3 regions of the Streptomyces sp. bgisy159 genome follow, and region 2 is predicted to be linked to each of the others. Evidence: riboswitches for the same ligand, from Rfam matches in the RefSeq annotation. Region 2 holds a riboswitch; each other region holds the start of a gene.
The links. A riboswitch is a leader RNA that binds a small molecule or an ion and turns the genes downstream of it on or off. The one in region 2 is predicted to bind cobalamin.
Positions count from the first base shown of each region.

Region 1: linked by a shared signal. The riboswitch ahead of AC3ET3_RS27395 (cobalamin biosynthesis protein) and the one ahead of AC3ET3_RS08765 (CbtB domain-containing protein) in region 2 are both predicted to bind cobalamin.
Region 3: linked by a shared signal. The riboswitch ahead of AC3ET3_RS16190 (ribonucleoside-diphosphate reductase subunit alpha) and the one ahead of AC3ET3_RS08765 (CbtB domain-containing protein) in region 2 are both predicted to bind cobalamin.

Region 1 covers NZ_JBYIQX010000036.1:13,902-18,175, reverse strand. The annotation lists gene AC3ET3_RS27400 (cobyric acid synthase) at 1-530, opposite strand, end outside; gene AC3ET3_RS27395 (cobalamin biosynthesis protein) at 527-1,483, opposite strand; cobalamin riboswitch at 1,587-1,726, opposite strand; gene AC3ET3_RS27390 (hypothetical protein) at 1,952-2,173, opposite strand; gene AC3ET3_RS27385 (inorganic phosphate transporter) at 2,207-3,460, opposite strand; gene AC3ET3_RS27380 (class II aldolase/adducin family protein) at 3,635-4,274, shown strand, end outside.
Region 2 covers NZ_JBYIQX010000006.1:108,112-112,385, forward strand. The annotation lists gene AC3ET3_RS08740 (glycoside hydrolase family 13 protein) at 1-101, shown strand, start outside; gene AC3ET3_RS08745 (alcohol dehydrogenase catalytic domain-containing protein) at 197-358, opposite strand; partial or broken gene AC3ET3_RS08750 (carbohydrate ABC transporter permease) at 353-481, opposite strand; gene AC3ET3_RS08755 (acyl-CoA dehydrogenase family protein) at 604-1,782, opposite strand; gene AC3ET3_RS08760 (CbtA family protein) at 1,947-2,705, opposite strand; gene AC3ET3_RS08765 (CbtB domain-containing protein) at 2,732-2,959, opposite strand; cobalamin riboswitch at 2,995-3,151, opposite strand; gene AC3ET3_RS08770 (histidine phosphatase family protein) at 3,690-4,274, shown strand.
Region 3 covers NZ_JBYIQX010000014.1:68,269-72,542, forward strand. The annotation lists gene AC3ET3_RS16190 (ribonucleoside-diphosphate reductase subunit alpha) at 1-2,084, opposite strand, end outside; cobalamin riboswitch at 2,208-2,364, opposite strand; gene AC3ET3_RS16195 (GNAT family N-acetyltransferase) at 2,417-2,923, opposite strand; gene mctP (monocarboxylate uptake permease MctP) at 3,226-4,274, opposite strand, start outside.

The DNA of each region.
Region 1 (4,274 bases), on a different contig from region 2:
AAGAAGGAGGCGAAGACACCGCCGCGGTCGATGTCGCCCACGACGAGCACGGGCAGCCGCGCACGGCGCGCGACGCCCATGTTGACGATGTCGGTCCGCCGCAGATTGATCTCGGCGGGAGAACCGGCCCCCTCACAGATCACCGCGTCATACGTGCCCCGCAACTCGGCGAGACAGTCGAGCACGGTCCCCAGCAGCTGCTGCTGCCGCCCGCCGTGGTAGCCGCGCGCACTGAGCTCACCCACCGGCTTGCCCATCAGCACGACCTGACTGCTCTGCTCGCCCCCCGGCTTCAGCAGCACCGGGTTCATGAGCGCGGTCGGCTCCACCCGGCAGGCCTGCGCCTGCATGGCCTGTGCCCGCCCGATCTCGGCGCCCTCGCGCGTCACGAACGAGTTCAGCGACATGTTCTGCGCCTTGAACGGCGCCACCTTCACGCCCTGGCGCGCCAGCCAGCGGCAGATCCCGGCGGTGACGACGCTCTTGCCGGCGTCGGAGGTGGTGCCGGCGACGAGGAGACCCCCGCTCATGACGTACGCCCCTTCGTGAGAGCCCGGACGGCGAGTCGCCCGGCGACCCCGGCGCCGAGCGCGAGCCAGCCGACCCGCCGGGAGAGCCGTACCGCCCGGTCGATGTCGGTCACGGCGACGGCCCGGCCGGCCGCGCCGTTGAGGACGGGCCGGTGCTCGACCCGGCCGCCGTAGGAGAGGGTGCCGCCGAGCCGCACCCCGAGAGCGCCCGCGAAGGACGACTCCACCGGGCCGGCGTTGGGGCTGGGGTGGCGGCCGGCGTCGGCCCGCCAGGCCCGGACGGCGCCGCGCGGGTCGGGCCCGGCGACCGCGGCGAGCACGGCGGTCAGCCGGGCGCCGGGCCAGCCCGCGAGGTCGTCGAGGCGGGCGGAGGCCCAGCCGTAGCGCCGGTAGCGGGGCGACTTGTGGCCGACCATGGCGTCGAGGGTGTTGACGGCGCGGAAGCCGACCAGCCCCGGTACCCCGGCGAGGGCGCCCCACACCAGGGCGCCGACGACGGCGTCGGAGGTGTTCTCGGCGACCGACTCGACGACGGCCCGGGCGATTCCGTCGGCGTCCAGCGCCTGCGGGTCGCGGCCGCACAGGTGCGGCAGCCGGGCGCGGGCCGCGGCCACGTCGCCGGCCGCGAGGGCGTCCCCGACGGCCCGGGCCTCCCGGGCCAGCGAGGTGCCGCCGACGACGGCCCAGGTGGCCATGCCGGTCAGGGCGACGGAGGCGGTGGGGGAGCGGCGTACGGCACGGGCGACCGCGGCGCCCACGGCGACGGTGCCGCCCACGCACACGGCGGTGTGCAGGGCGCCCCGGCCCCGGTGGTCGCGCCACAGGACCCGCTCCACGGCGGTGGCGGCCCGGCCGAACGCGGCGACCGGATGGCCCCGGCGAGGATCGCCGAGCAGGAGGTCACCGAGGAGGCCGGCGGCGGCGCCGTACGCGAAGACGCGATCGGCCCGCATGGGCTCAGCCGGCCGTGGGGTCGGGCAGGGCTCCGGTACTGACGCTCGATCGGCAACCGCGCATGGCGATACGTGTCCTCACTCAGGGTGTCCACGCCCTGGTTCGACGAGACCGACGGTGAGAGTTCCTGGCTCCCGGGGGGTTCTACCCCGGTGACAGTGGCGGGACCGCGCCGGATTCGCACCGGCTTCCTCTTCTGCCGCCGTACTTGGCTCGGGCAGTCCACCACGGGTCCGGAAGGGCCGTCAACTTGCCGTTGACCTGCGGTGGGGGAGTGTGCAGAAGCCCACACCGGCGCATGGCGCGCTCCGGGGCGCGGACATGACCGCGCCCCGCCCGCGACCGCCGGTGAGGGCGGGGCGGACAGGGCGGGTGGGGTGTCGCGTGCCGGTGTGGCGTGTGGCCGGCTCAGACCACGGCCGGGCTGATCAGACCACGATCGGGGCGGATCGGGCGGATCGGGCGGATCAGGCCACGATCAGGCTGATGCCGTAGGCCACCGCCCCGGCGCACGCCGCGAAGCAGGCGTAGGCGCCGGTGGTCGCGAGGACCGCGGATCCGCCGTCGGACTGGGCGCGCTCGCGGCGCGAGAGGCCCATGATGCCGAGGGTGAACAGGGTGACGAGGCCGACGGTGACGGCGAGGCTGACGCCGAAGACGGAGCCCAGGGCTTCCCAGTCGATCTTCATGTGATGGTTCCTTGGTTACCGGGTGGGCGGCGCTCAGACCGCGGCGGCGGGAGGCGTGGCCGGGTCGGCGGCGGTGGCCACCGGGGCCGGGGCCGCGATGACGGCCGAGAGGTCGTCGGCGGCCGGGGAGCCCGCCGGGGGCGGGGTGACGGCGGCGATGGCGGTGGTGACCACGCCGGCCGGCTCCTCGGTCTCGTTGACGTTGGTGTGGTCGACGACCTCGCGCCGGGAGGCCTTCCAGATGGCGGCGCTGGAGGCCACCAGGAAGACCGCGACGAGGGCCGTGCCCCAGTCGCCGAGCCCCGTGACGTACTCGGCGAGCGCGCCGACCAGCGCGGCGGCCGGCAGCGTCAGGCCCCAGGCGACGAACATGCGGGTGGCGGTCGACCAGCGGACGACCCCGCCCTTGCGGCCGAGGCCGGCGCCCATCACGGAACCGGAGACGACATGCGTGGTGGACAGCGAGAAGCCCAGGTGGGAGGAGGCCAGGATGGCCGTGGCCGCGCTGGTCTGGGCGGCGAAGCCCTGCTGCGGCTGCAGGTCGGTCAGGCCCTTGCCCATGGTGCGGATGATGCGCCAGCCGCCGATGTAGGTGCCGAGCGCGATGGCCAGGCCCGCGGAGAGGATGACCCAGACGGGCGGGTCCGAGTCGGGGGCGATGGTGCCGCCGGCCACCAGGGCCAGGGTGATGATGCCCATCGTCTTCTGCGCGTCGTTGGTGCCGTGGGCCAGCGAGACCAGGCCCGCGGAGGCGACCTGACCGGCCCGGTAGCCCTTGGCGGACGCCTTCTCGTCGGCCTTCTTGCCGAGGGCGTACGACATCCGGGTCGCCAGCAGCGCGGCGAGACCGGCGACCACGGGGGCCGCGACGGCCGGGATCAGCACCTTGGTGACGAGCACGTCGCCGTGGACCGCGCCGAAACCGGCGGAGGCGACGGCGGCGCCGATCAGGCCGCCCATGAGGGCGTGGGAGGAACTGGAGGGGAGCCCCACCAGCCAGGTCAGCAGGTTCCAGAGGATCGCGCCGACCAGGGCGGCGAAGATGACCTCGGGACGGATGCCCGTCTCGTCGACGAGACCTTTGGAGATCGTGTTGGCGACCTCCACGGAGAGGAAAGCGCCCACCAGGTTGAGCACGGCGGACATGGCCACCGCGACCTTGGGCTTGAGCGCACCGGTCGAGATGGTCGTGGCCATCGCGTTGGCGGTGTCGTGAAAACCGTTCGTGAAATCGAACGCGAGTGCGGTTACCACCACAATCGCGAGGATCAGCGAGAAGTTTTCCATTTACCCAGGCAATCGTTCGAAGTCATTGGCTGTTGGACCGTAGGCAACCTGGGTGAACGGAAGGTGAACTGGAACGGGCGCACGGGTGTCGGATGGGCTTCCGAGGGTTCCGGATCCCGCCCCGGGTGCTCGACCCGGCCCCCGGGCCGGTCCGGAGGCTGGCAGGATCGCCGTATGGCAGAGCGCAGAGGTGATGAGCGGGCGCGGGCCGGCGCGGCGGAGGCACGCGCGTGGGACGCGCTGGTCGCGGCCGCCCGCCGCACCGTCGCCGACGGGCTGGTCGTCGGCACGTCCGGCAACGTCTCGGTACGCGTCGGGGACACCGTACTCGTCACCCCCTCGGGGGTGCCGTACGACCGGCTGGGCCCGGAGGACATCACCGGGGTCGACCTCGACGGCCGGCAGGTCCTCGGCGCCCTCGTCCCCACCAGCGAACTGCCCATGCACCTCGCCGTCTACCGGAGCACCGGGGCCGGGGCCGTCGTGCACACCCACGCCGTGCACGCGACCGCCGTCTCCACGCTCCTGCCGGAACTGCCCGTCGTCCACTACATGACGGCCGCGCTCGGCGGCCCCGTCCGGGTCGCCCCCTACGCGACCTACGGCAGCGAGGAACTGGCCGGCAACATGCTGCGCGCCCTCGACGGCCGCACCGGCTGCCTCCTGCAGAACCACGGCACCGTCACCTACGGTGCCACCCTGGACCAGGCCTACGACCGCACCGCCCAGCTGGAGTGGATGTGCCGCCTGTGGCTCACGGCCTCCGCGGTGCCGGGCCTGCGGCCGAGCCTGCTGACGGCGGAGCAGCTCGACG
Region 2 (4,274 bases):
AGGTCTACCGGCTCCCCGACCACGCATCGGTCCTTCTGGCCAGCGACACCGTGGAGGACGGGCTGCTCTCACCTGACGAGGCGGTCTGGCTCTCGGCGTAGCCGTCCCACCTGCCCGCCTGTCCGCCAGGGCCCGTCCGGTCTTCGCGAGGGAGCCGTCGGCCGCGAGGAGCCGTCCGATCGCGCACGGGGCACACTCACCGAGCCGGGCCCGGTTCGACGATCACCCCGTCGCCGGGGGGCGAAGTCCGCGGCCCCCCGACGGTGGCCACCACGACGCCCACCGCCTCGTGGCCGGGGTGGTAGGGCAGACCGATGAACGGATGGTGTCCGGCGGCGTGGGTGTCGAATCCGGCGATCCCCGGCGTGGCAACGGGGGCGACGATCCGCAGCAGCACCGTGGGCAGTCCCGCACCGTCGACCTCGGCCGCCTCCAGGATCTCCCGGGGCACCTCGGCGAGGAAGGACCGCACCATCCTTACGTGATCGGCACTGCGCCTCTGCCGACCTCCACCATCGTCCCACGCGGGGATGCGCGATGCCCGGCGTCGTCACCGGGCACACGGTGTCCGGCCCGGCGGCCGGGAAACAGGGTTGTCGCGCGTCAGCGCCGTACGCGGGGCATGCCCAGGCCGATCCAGGAGATGATCTCGCGCTGGATCTCGTTGTTGCCGCCGCCGAAGGTGAAGATCACGGCCGAGCGGTAGCCGCGTTCCAGTTCGCCGTGGAGCACGGCGCCGGCCGAGCCCTCCTGGAGGGCGCCGGGTGCGGCGACGACCTCCAGGAGCCAGGCGTAGGCGTCACGGCGCGCCTCGGAGCCGTAGACCTTGACGGCGGATGCCTCCTGGGGGGTGAGGGTGCCGTTCTGGAGGGCGGCGACCATCCGCCAGTTGAGGAGTTTCAGGGCGTCGAGGCGGACGTGGGTCCGGGCCAGCAGGCGGCGCACCCACGGCAGGTCCAGCACCCGGCGGCCGTCGGCGAGTTTGGTCTCCGCGGCCCAGCGCTGCACGTCGTGCAGGGCGCGGATGGCCATGGTGCCGTGCGCGGCGAGGGTGACGCGCTCGTGGTTGAGCTGGTTGGTGATCAGTCGCCAACCCTCGTTCTCGGCGCCGACGCGGCGGGAGACGGGGACGCGGACGTTCTCGTAGTAGCTGGCGGTGGTGTCGTGCGAGGCGAGGGTGTGGATCAGGGTGCAGGAGTAGCCGGGGTCGGTGGTCGGGACCAGCAGCATGGTGATGCCCTTGTGCGGCGGGGCGTCCGGGTCGGTGCGCACCGCCAGCCACACCCAGTCCGCCGTGTCGCCGTTGGTCGTCCAGATCTTCTGCCCGTCGACGACGTACGTGTCGCCGTCGCGCACCGCCCGGGTGCGCAGGGCCGCCAGGTCGGTGCCGGCGCCGGGCTCGCTGTAGCCGATGGCGAAGTCGATCTCGCCGGAGAGGATGCGGGGCAGGAAGTACGCCTTCTGCTCGTCCGTGCCGTACCGCATGATCGTGGGGCCGACGGTGTTGAGCGCCATCAGCGGCAGCGGTACGCCGGCCCGCGCGGCCTCGTCGAAGAAGACGAACTGCTCGACGGGGGTCAGTCCGCGTCCGCCGTACTCCTTCGGCCAGCCGACGCCGAGCCAGCCGTCGGCGCCGAGGCGGCGGATCGTGGTGCGGTAGAAGCGCTTGGCGGCGACCGGGTCGACGTGCCGGGCGTAGGCGTTGTCGGGCACCAACTCGGCGAAGTAGTCGCGCAGTTCGGCGCGGAGCCGGAGTTGCTCGGGGGTGTGGTCGAGGTGCACGGCGCCTCCTGCGGGGCCCAAGGCCGGTCTCCTGACGGCGCCCACCGTAGAACGTGTTGCAGAAATTGGGAATGCCGGGGAGGCGGGAAGGGTGCGGGCACGCGGACGGCCCCCGGCGTGCGCCGGGGGCCGTCCGCTCGGTGCGGGTGGGGGGTTGGGCGTGGTCAGTGGGCGACGGGTGTCGCCCGGGTGACGGATGCCGTCCGTGCGGGCCTGGGCGCGAGCGCCCGTTCCGCCAGCTCCCCGAAGACCAGTCCGAAGGCGGTCCACAGGGTGGCCTGCACGGCGAGGGCCGCGAGGCGGAACTTCCACAGCAGGAGGGCCGGGAAATGGTCCGGCACCTCGTTGAAGGACGGCAGGAAGGCGTAGGCGAGGCCGACGGCGAGGACGAAGAACGCCCCTGCCGCGACCGTCGCGTTCCAGTTCCCGAGGCGTGGCGCCAGACGTCTGCCCAGGATGACGGTCCCGACGGCGAGCAGCACGCTCAGTACCACCATCAGGAAGTACAGCGATGTGCGCCGGCCGATGGTGTCGGCCTCGCCGACCGCCGGCGGGTTGGCGGGGTACTTCAGGAACGGCACCACGTAGACGGCGAGCAGGCCGGCGGCCGCGAGCAGCAGCGCACTCGCGCGCGGCCCGAAGCGTCCGGTCCGGCCGAGCGCGAAGCAGAACGCGAGGGCGGCGATGCCGCCGAACGCGACACCGTAGACGAGGACGCCGGTGGACAGGCCCGCGGTGGACTGCATCGTGCGGCTGACGGGTTCGCCGCCGCCGTGTTCGTGGGGGTGCGCCTCCTCGAAGGCGATGGCCGCGTCGACGTGCGGCTCGCCGAGGAAGTAGGCGACGACGAGGGCGAGCAGGCCCGCGGCGAGACCCGCGAGCATGCCGCGCACCAGGAGGGTGCGCACGGTTGCCGAGTTCATCGGTATGCCGGTTTCCTTCGCGGCCGTCAGTGGCACGGGAAGCCGAGCAGGTGGCGGGCGTCGTGCACCCATTCGTGGACGCCGTCGCCGGACGTCAGCGCGGTGGCGCCCTGCTCGGCGCCGACGAAGTAGAGCAGCACCAGCATCAGGATGCCGAAGAAGACCGCCCAGGGGGCGATCGCCGAGAGCGGCAGCTTGGCGGGTACGGCGGCGGGGGTGGGGGTGACGCTGGGCTGGACAGCGGACTGCGCCATGGCAGGACCTCCTGGGGAACTCGCGTCCCGGCTCGGTGGTGCACAGGACGACGGCGCGGGTCTGACTCATCCGCCTCCGCACGCGCGTGCGACAGCGGACTCACAGTGGCGCGACCGTGCCGGACTTCCACCGGCTTCCGCGTGACCGTCGTCGATATCGCCCGAGACCGTACCGCGAAACCGCAGTTCGGGCCAAGGGCGCGTGGCGTGACGGCGGACGCGCCCCCTTCGCGCGCGACGCAGTGGACGGGCCGCGGCGGCGGCTCCGGGCGGCGAGGAGGGCGAACCGCCGCCGGACCGAGGGCAGATGGTGCGGGCGTACCCGAGGGGGCGGGGCGGGTACCGAGGGGACGTCGGGCCGGCCGGGGCGGTGGCCGGCCGAGGACGGCCGGATCGGGTCTCCGGTCGCAGTGAGGAGGGTCGACGGAAGGCGCAAGTAGGCTTCGCACAGGGTGAGTTGGCGCGCGGGAGGGCGACGGGCTCGACCGGCTCGGCGGGCCGACGCGCGCCGCCGCGACGGTGTCGCGACCCTCTCCGGTACGGCCGAACCGGGGGCCGGTGCGGCGGGCCGACGGGGCGTCGCCGGAGCGGTGGGGTCGTATCGAAGCGGCGTCACGTTCCTGCCCGTTCGGCCTCCCCGGCGAGACGAAGATCACTTCGTCGGCCGGGGTGCCGAGCGCTGTGAGACCGTCGGTCGCCGAGAGAGGTGCTCGGTGAGGAGAGGTGCCCTGTGACGGTCCGGCTGGTCCTGGTGTCACCCGCGCTCAGCGAGGCCCTGCGCGAGGCCCGCTTCGACGACGGCCGCCCCCTGGATCCGGTGGGGCTACGACGGGCGAGGGAGGCGGCGGGCACGCTGCCCGGGGCCGGGCCTGCCTTTGCCTCGCCCACCGTCCGGTGCCGCGAGACGGCCGCCGCGATGGGGCTGGACGCGGTCGAGGATCCGGCACTGGCGGCGCTGGACGCGGGGCGCTGGCGCGGGGAGACCCTCGCGGAGGTGGGGGCGCGTGAGCCGGCGGCGCTGGCCGCCTGGCTGGGCGACCCCGGGGCCGCGCCGCACGGCGGGGAGTCGGTGCGGGCGGTGTGCGACCGGACGGCGGCCTGGCTGGACGCGCTGCCGGAGCGGGTGGGGCGGGCGGTCGCGGTGATCGAACCCGAGCTGGTCCGGGCGGCGGTGGTACGCGCCCTGGGCGCACCGGACGAGGCCTTCTGGCGTGCCGACGTCCCGCCGCTGACGGCGGTGGAACTCAGCGGCCGGGCGGGGCGGTGGAACGTACGGATGGGACGGCCCCTGGCCCCGCTCGACGGGGACACTTAG
Region 3 (4,274 bases), on a different contig from region 2:
GCCGTGCGGTAGAGCCGCCGTACGTCCTCGGGGATCCACGCGAAGTCCTGCACTGAGCCGGCCGAGTCGCGCAGCGCCTCACGGGTACGGGCGTCCCACACGCCGAGATCCTTGAGGTCCTGCACCAGATACGAGTTGACCTGGAGGAACTCACCGGACAGCGTCTCGCGCTTGAACAGGTTCGACACCTGCGGCTCGATGCACTCGTACACGCCGGCGATGGAGGCGATGGTGGCCGTCGGCGCGATGGCCAGGAGGAGGCTGTTGCGCAGGCCGACCGCCGCGATCCGCTCACGCAGCGCCGCCCAGCGCTCCGGCCAGGTCAGCTCCACCCCGTAGTGGTCGGGGTGCAGCACGCCCTGCGCGGTACGGGTCTTCTCCCAGGCCGGCAGCGGGCCGCCGCGCTCGGCCAGGTCGGCGGACGCCTCGTACGCGGCGAGCATGACGCGCTCGGCGATGCGGGTCGACAGGGCCTTCGCCTCCGGGGAGTCGAAGGGCAGCCGCAGCTTGAAGAAGACGTCCTGCAGGCCCATCGCGCCCAGACCCACCGGCCGCCACCGGGCGTTGGAGCGGCCCGCCTGCTCGGTCGGGTAGAAGTTGATGTCGACGACCCGGTCGAGGAACGTGACGGCCGTGCGGACCGTCTCGTCCAGCCGCTCCCAGTCGAGGCCACCGGTCGCCGGGTCGGCGAACGCGCCGAGGTTGACCGACCCCAGGTTGCACACCGCCGTCTCGCCGTCGTCGGTGACCTCCAGGATCTCCGTGCAGAGGTTGGAGGAGTGGACCACGTGCCCCGGCAGGGCGGTCTGGTTGGCGGTGCGGTTGGCGGCGTCCTTGAAGGTCATCCAGCCGTTGCCGGTCTGCGCGAGGGTGCGCATCATCCGGCCGTACAGGTCGCGGGCCGGGATGGTCCGGCGGGCCAGACCGGCCGCTTCCGCCTTGCGGTACGACGCGTCGAACTCCTCACCCCACAGGTCCACCAGTTCGGGCACGTCGGCGGGGGAGAACAGCGACCACTGCTCGTCGGCGGCGACCCGGCGCATGAACTCGTCCGGCACCCAGTGCGCGAGGTTCAGGTTGTGCGTACGGCGGGCGTCCTCACCGGTGTTGTCGCGCAGCTCCAGGAACTCCTCGATGTCGGAGTGCCAGGTCTCCAGGTAGACCGCGGCAGCGCCCTTGCGCCGGCCGCCCTGGTTCACCGCGGCGACCGATGCGTCGAGGGTCTTCAGGAACGGCACGATGCCGTTGGAGTGACCGTTGGTGCCGCGGATCAGCGAACCCCGGCTGCGGATGCGGGAGTACGACAGACCGATCCCGCCGGCGTGCTTCGACAGGCGGGCCACCTGGTGGTAGCGGTCGTAGATGGAGTCCAGCTCGTCCAGCGGGGAGTCGAGGAGGTAGCAGGACGACATCTGGGGGTGCCGGGTGCCGGAGTTGAACAGGGTCGGCGAGGACGGCAGGTAGTCCAGGCGGCTCATCAGGCCGTAGAGCGCGGCGACCTCGTCCACGGCCCGGTCACCCGCCCCCGGAGCGAACGCCGCGTCCTCGGCGAGGCCGCCGGCGACCCGCAGCAGGAAGTGCTGGGGCGTCTCGACGACCTTGCGGGTGAGGGGGTGGCGCAGCAGGTAGCGGCTGTACAGGGTGCGCAGGCCGAAGTAGCCGAAGCGGTCGTCGGCGCCGGTGTCGACCAGCGCGTCCAGCCGCTCGGCGTGCAGCCGGGCGAACTCGGCGGTGCGGTCGGCGATCAGGCCCTCGCGGTGACCGACGGCGATCGACTCGGTGAACGTGGTCACGCCCTGGGAGGCGGCCTCGGCGCGGATGGTGAGGGTGAGCAGCCGGGCGGCCAGCCGCGAGTACGCGGGGTCCTCGGAGATCAGGCCGGCCGCCGCCTCCGTGGCCAGCTCGCGCAGCTCCGCCTCGTCGGCGCGCGCCGACCGGCCGCGCAGCGCGGCGGCGGCGACCCGGCCGGGGTCGGCGTCGGGCAGGTCGGCGGTCAGCTCGGTGAGGGACCGCAGCAAGGCGGTCCCGGGGGCGTCCTCTGCGGTCGGGACGGCTGAGGCCGGGTCTGCTGGCGCGATGGTCACGTGGGGCTCTCCCTCGCTGGCACGGGGGCCTCGCGCGGGGGCAGGCGGCGGCGCACGAGCGCACGCGGCGTCGCGCCCACCGGCCCATTCCACGAGGCCCGGACGTCAGGCATCCCGGCCGGGCGGCCGGGCGCGCTGTCGGCAGGTCCTCGGACTGACTCCTGGGCACGGCGACGCCCGGGAACGGCGGTTCCGGGGAGAGGACGTGCACAAGTACACCGTTGCGGGACAGTTCCGGATTCACACCGGATTCCCCTGCGGCGACAGCGAGCATGAGCATACATCTTGTGCTCGCCTGTCACGCCACCCCCAGATGTTGTGGCGGGGCGGTTTCAGAGGGTCAACTCGTAGGTGAGGAGAGTGAGGTCGTCCAGGTGCGGCACCGGGTTCCAGTCCCGCTCGGGTGTGCGGACGAAGCCGAGACGTTCGTAGATCCGGTGTGCGGTGTGCATGCTGCGCTGGCTGGACAGAACGACGGCCGTGCAGCCCTCCGTGGCCCGCGCCCGCTCCAGGCAGGCCCGCACGAGTGCCTCGCCGGCGCCCCGGCCGCGCGCCGCGTGCGCGACCGCGAGCGCACGGATCTCGGCCTCACCGGGTCGCGCGATGTCGGCGACCGGACCGGGTCCGGCGACGAAGGTGACGCCGCCGAGGAGCCGGTCGCCGTCCACGGCCACCAGCACCTCGGCGGCGGCCGCCCGCGCGGCGACATCCTTCAGCACCGGCAGATACTCGTCCTCCTCGCCGTAGTCGAGGAGCCCGTCCTGGAGGTAGGCCTGCGCGGTGATCTCGGCGAGGGTGTCGTACTCGGCGGGCGTGACGGGGCGGATGACGATGTCCATGGGGCCGAGTGTGCCGGACCGGTCCGACGGTGGCCGCCGGATTTCGGGGGAGGGGTGCTGCCGGCCGGTCGCGCCGCGCTTCGCGCCCGCTTCGGGGCGCACGCCGAGCGGACGCGGCCACCGAGCGGATGCGGCCACCGAGCGGATGCGGTGGACCACCGAGCGGACGCGGCGGGACACCGAGCGGTGTGCTCTCGGTGGCCCGCCGCGGGGTGCGTGCGGGAGACCGGTCATGCGGCGCGCGGCGCGCGCCGACGGTGCCGGGCGCCCGATCCGGCGGCGCGCCCCTCGGGGGGCGGGCGTCAGTGCCCCGTGGCCACCGGCAGCTCCGTCTGCACGCCCGGGTCGCCGGCGTCGGCCGTGTAGTCCTCGGGGCGGGTCTCGTCCACGCCGTCGGGGGCGTTGACGGCCTTCAGGACGAAGGTGAGGACGACCGTCACCGCCACGTTGAGGACGAAGGCCGTGAGGCCGATGTAGCCGACCTCCTCGATACCGGGGATCTCCTTGGAGGAGCCGGCGAAGTGGGCCTGGGTCGGAGAGGAGACGCCGTAGGCCGCGAGGGTGCCGTAGACCATGCCGACCGCCCAGCCGGCCAGCAGGGCCCAGCGGTGGAACCAGCGGGTGAACAGGCCGCCGACGAGGGCCGGGAAGGTCTGCAGGATCCAGATGCCGCCCAGCAGCTGGAAGTTGATGGCGACCGTCTTGTCCATGGTGAGGACGAAGACCAGGGCGCCCACCTTCACCAGCAGCGAGACCAGCTTGGAGACCCTGGTCTCCTCGGCGGCGGTGGCGTCCGGCTTGATGAAGTCCTTGTAGATGTTGCGGGTGAAGAGGTTCGCCGCCGCGATCGACATGATGGCCGCGGGGACCAGGGCGCCGATGCCGATGGCCGCGAAGGCCACGCCCGCGAACCAGGCCGGGAACATGTTCTCGAACAGCTGGGGGATCGCCAGCTGGCCGTTGGCGACCTTGACCCCGGCCGCGATCGCCATGAAGCCGAGCAGCGCGAGCAGGCCGAGCATCAGCGAGTACAGCGGCAGGATCGTGGTGTTGCGGCGGATCACCTCACGGCTGCGGGAGGACAGCGTCGCGGTGATCGAGTGCGGGTACATGAACAGGGCGAGCGCGGAGCCCAGCGCCAGCGTCGCGTACCCCCAGTGGCCGGCCTCGGGCGGGATCAGGCCGCCCTTCCCGGCCGTGGCGAACTTCTCGCCCGCCGAGGCGAAGATGTCGTCGAAGCCGCCCAGCTTGATCGGGATGTAGATGATCGCCACGGCGATGACGATGTAGATCAGGGTGTCCTTGACGAAGGCGATCAGCGCGGGCGCGCGCAGGCCGGACGAGTAGGTGT